Regions from separate parts of the Tardiphaga sp. 285_C5_N1_2 genome, predicted to be linked through region 1. Evidence: riboswitches for the same ligand, from Rfam matches in the RefSeq annotation. Region 1 holds a riboswitch; the other holds the start of a gene.
What was found. A riboswitch is a leader RNA that binds a small molecule or an ion and turns the genes downstream of it on or off. The one in region 1 is predicted to bind S-adenosylmethionine.

Region 1 (2,394 bases):
GGTTTCGATCTCCGCAAAGGACACGCGGACGCCGCCGGCATTCAGCGCGTGCACGACGTCGCGCGATTCTGCCGTCGGGAACAGCCAGTCTGATGTGAACGACATCAGACAGAAACGCGTCTGCGTATCGCGAAACGCTTCCGCAAGCTTGCCGTTGTGGTCGGCTGCGATATCGAAATAGTCCATCGCACGCGTCAGATAGAGATAGGAGTTGGCATCGAAGCGCTCGACGAAGGACGAGCCCTGATAGCGCAGATAGCTCTCGACCTGAAAATCCGCATCGAAGGAGAATGTCGGCAACTCCCTGTCCTGCATGCGGCGGCCGAACTTGCGGTGCAAGGCGGCATCCGACAGATAGGTGATATGCGCAGCCATCCGCGCGACGCCGAGGCCGCGATGCGGATGTGTGCCTTCCTCGAAATAACGCCCGCCGCGCCAATCGGGATCGGCCATCACGGCCTGACGGCCCAACTCGTGGAAGGCGATGTTCTGCGCCGAATGCCGCGTACTACAGGCGACCGCCAGCGCGGAGAACACGCGCTCCGGATAGGCCGCGGTCCATTGCAGCGTCTGCATGCCGCCCATGGAGCCGCCGACGACGCAGAACAACTGACCGATACCGAGGCTGTCGATCAGCATCGCCTGCGCACGCACCATGTCGGGAATGGTGATGACCGGAAAATCCAGTCCCCAGATCTTGCCGGTGGCGGGATTGGTCGAGGCCGGACCGGTCGAGCCCATGCAGCCGCCGAGCACATTCGAACAGATGATGAAGTAGCGTTCGGTATCGAGTGCCTTGCCGGGGCCGACCAGCGTCTGCCACCAGCCGGGCTTGCCGGTGATCGGATTGATATTGGCGACGTGCTGGTCGCCGGTCAAAGCGTGGCAGACCAGGATGGCATTGGATTTGTCGGCGTTGAGCGTTCCGTAGGTCTGATAGGCGATCTGGAACGGCGCGAGGTCGACGCCGCAATCAAGCCGCAGCGGCTGATCCATGCCAAAACCCGCGACCAGCGAGGTCGGGTGATCGGCTTCATGTCCACGCTCATCGGGGCGGACAACCGGACTCTTCACCAGTTCGACATTTACCATCTTGATACCGGCCTCCTCAGGAGGTTCTCAAACCAAAACCGGAATCAGGCCATAAAAAACCCGGCCTGAACAAATAGCTCGGCCGGGATCAAACTGTCCCCGGCCTGTTTAGCGAGTTGTTTAACGTGGCTGCAAGCCGGCCGGCTCAAATGACCACGGAAGAGCCCAGAAACTAGTCCCACACCCGCCTGCCGTCAATATGGGCATACCCCGGTCAAATTGCCCAACTGCCCTGCGGCCAAATCTTCCATGTTTTCTTTGCTTTCCGGCACCGTCTTACCTAATCAATGGCCGTGCCCGCCGGCTCCCCGGAGCCGGCCCGGCAAGCTCGACGGGACCTATCACGCCTCCCGTCCCGAAGGTTTTGAACATGTCGAAATTACCACCCGCGCCGCCCTCGCTGGATGAACTGCGCAAAGAGATCGACAGCATCGACGCGCAGGTTCACGCCCTGTTGATGCAGCGCGGCGACATCATCGACCGGCTGATTTCGGTGAAACAGACCCAGGAGGTCGGCTCTGCCTTCCGGCCGGCGCGCGAGGCCGACATGATGCGCCGTCTGGTGCAGCGCCATCGCGGCATCCTGCCGATCGACACCGTCGAGAGCATCTGGCGGGTGATCATTTCGACTTTCACTTACGTTCAGGCGCCGTTCTCGGTGCATGCGGATCTGTCGCTTGGCGAGAGCGCGATGCGGGATTCCGCGCGCTTTCATTTCGGCTTCACGGTGCCTTACGTCGCGCATTTCAGCGCCGCCGCAGCGGTCGAGGCCGTGGCCAAGTCCAAGGGCGATCTCGCGCTGGTCTCAGCGACGTCCAGCCGCACGCCGTGGTGGATCCCGCTGGAAGCCCTGGGCGCGCCGAAGATCATCGCACGCCTGCCGTTCATCGAACGCGCCGACCATCCGGCCGCATTGCCGGTGTTCGTGGTGTCGCGCGTTGCCGACAGCGCCATGGTGACCGAAGTCGAGATGTGGAGCGTGCGGGTGTCAGGCTGGAATGCCGAGACCGCGCGTGCGCTGTCGCCGCTGGCCGAAATCGTCGCCGTTCCGGATACCGCCTTTGACGGCGCGGCGCTGCTGATCTCGATCACGAGAGCCTCCAGCCTCGACAAGATCAAGTCGGCGCTGATCGAAGCCGGCGCCTCGGTGCGCTCCACGGCTCTCGTCGGCAGCCACGCAACCCGCTATACCGTGGCCGCCAGCGACGCACCGCGTTCGTAAGCCAATCTGACGTTCTGGAGTTGAAGATGTCCCGTCCTGTGCCGAAGCCCGGCATTCTCGATATTGCGCCCTACACCCCT
Region 2 (2,394 bases), 5.1 Mb from region 1:
ACGGCACCATTTCGGCGGCGTAGTCCGGCGGCACCTGCACGGCTTCCTTGGAGGCGAGAATGTAGAACTCGCCGGGATCGAGGATCAACGTGCCGTCCTTGCGCGCCGAGATCGGCTCCCAGAATTCATTGACGCTGTAGCCACCGCGACGATCGATATCGACCACGCCGGTATGACGCTTGGCGCGGTAGCCGACGAAGCCCGAGGCATTCTCGCCGGAGAGATCGACAGACAGCGCGAGGCCGTTGTTGAGGTCGGCAGTGTCGCTGTCGACCAGCGGCTCCTGTGCATGCAGCTCTTCCAGCGCTTCGGTATCGAGCACCGCATCGCCGACGCGAAAACGGACCTGCGACAGGCGCGAGCCTTCGCGCAGCAATACCGGGAATGTCTTCGGGCTGATTTCGGCATAAAGCGGCCCGTGATAGCCCGCACCGATCACATCGAACCGTCTGGTGCCATCAGCAATCACCCGCGTGAACACATCGAGGCGTCCCGTGGAGCTCTTCGGATTGGCAGCCGCGAAGATGTTCGGCGGCAGCGCCAGGCTTTCTATCAGCGGCACGATGTAGACGCAGTTGGTTTCCAGCACCGCGCCATCGGACAGGTCGATCTCGTGCAGCTTCAACTCGTCGATGCGTTCGGCGACCGTCGAATTCGGCCCCGGCAGGAAGCTGGCGCGCACGCGATAGGCGATGGAGCCGAGCCGCAGATCGAGGCTGGCAGGCTGGATCTGGCTCTCGACGAAGGGATATTCCGGCAGGATCAGGCCGGCATCGGCCATCGCCGCAATCATGCGGTCGGGCAGAATTCCATCGGCATCGGGGGCAAGCGTAAACGGCACAGGTCTCGTCCTTCGGTCGTCCTTCAGCGAGAATACACTGAAAAATAGCGACTTTATCGGTTATCTCAGCCCCGCCTTGACGAAAAGGGCAAGCGGGAATATGCACATCGTTATCCCGTGGTGATTTGAGCCGGCCGGCTTGCAGCCACGTAAAATAAGTCGCTAAACAGGCCGGGGACACATGTCCTTCCAGCATGCGATCCCGGCCTGAGGACGTCCGTCCAGGCCGGTTTTTTTGTGCCCGTGTTACGCGGGTACGTTGGAGGTCACATGTCTACGAAGTCCTATCGCCCCGAAACCCGGCTCGTTCATTCCGGCGCGCTGCGCTCGCAATTCAACGAGACGTCCGAAGCCCTCTTCCTCACGCAGGGCTTCATCTACGAGACCGCAGAAGCCTGCGAGGCGCGGTTCAAGGGCGAAGATCCCGGTTTCATCTATTCGCGCTTTTCGAATCCGAATACGTCGATGTTCGAGAGCCGCATGATCGACCTCGAAGGTGCGGAGGCTGCACGCTCGACGGCCACCGGCATGGCCGCCGTGACCACCGCCATTCTCGCGCCGCTGCGCATGGGCGATCACGTCGTCGCCGCCAAGGCGCTGTTCGGCTCCTGTCGCTACGTCATCGAAGAGCTGCTGCCGCGCTACGGCATCGAATTCACGCTTGTCGATGGACTCGACCTCGACCAGTGGCAGAAGGCGATGCGCCCGAACACCAAGTCGCTGTTCCTGGAAAGTCCGACCAATCCGACGCTCGACGTGCTCGACATATCAGCCATCGCTGACATCGCCCATGCCGGCGGTGCGCGGCTGATCGTCGATAACGTGTTCGCGACGCCGCTCTGGCAGAGCCCGCTGGCGCTCGGTGCGGATGTTGTCGTGTATTCGGCAACCAAGCACATCGACGGTCAGGGACGCTGTCTCGGCGGCATCATCCTGTCGTCGAAGGACTTCATCGACGAGCATATTCACAACTATCTGCGCCAGACCGGGCCCTCGATCTCGCCGTTCAATGCGTGGACGCTGGTGAAGGGACTGGAGACGCTGGCGATCCGTGTCGAACGGCAGACGCAGACCGCGGCTGCCATCGCAGACGTGCTGGCGCAGCATCCGAAGATTTCGCGGCTGATCTATCCGGGCCGCGAGGATCATCCGCAGGCGGCAACGGTGAAGAAGCAGATGCGTGCGGGATCGACGCTGATCGGCTTCGAGGTGAAGGGCGGCAAGGCAGCTGCATTCCGCGTCCTCAACGAGCTGAAAGTCGCCCGCATCTCCAACAATCTCGGCGACGCCAAGAGCCTGGTCACGCATCCGGCGACAACGACGCATCAGCGTCTGCCGCTGGAGGCGCGGCTCGAACTCGGGATCACCGAAGGCTTCATCCGCTTCTCGGCGGGCCTCGAGCATCGTGACGATCTGATCGAGGATCTCGAAGCGGCACTGGCGAAGGCGTAGCCAATCTCTCCATCGTCATTGCGAGGAGCACTTGCGACGAAGCAATCCAGACTTTCTTTCAAGCAAGACTGGATTGCTTCGCTCAGCGAAAATCGCCGAAG

Region 2: another riboswitch for S-adenosylmethionine. It lies ahead of AB7951_RS25900 (O-succinylhomoserine sulfhydrylase); the one in region 1 lies ahead of metX (homoserine O-acetyltransferase MetX).

Annotation. Positions count from the first base shown of each region.
Region 1 is NZ_CP197241.1:364,874-367,267, reverse strand. It holds gene metX (homoserine O-acetyltransferase MetX) at 1-1,092, opposite strand, end outside; SAM riboswitch at 1,180-1,259, opposite strand; gene AB7951_RS01710 (chorismate mutase) at 1,463-2,314, shown strand; gene hisC (histidinol-phosphate transaminase) at 2,341-2,394, shown strand, end outside.
Region 2 is NZ_CP197241.1:5,466,177-5,468,570, forward strand. It holds gene AB7951_RS25895 (2'-deoxycytidine 5'-triphosphate deaminase) at 1-841, opposite strand, end outside; SAM riboswitch at 949-1,028, shown strand; gene AB7951_RS25900 (O-succinylhomoserine sulfhydrylase) at 1,112-2,293, shown strand.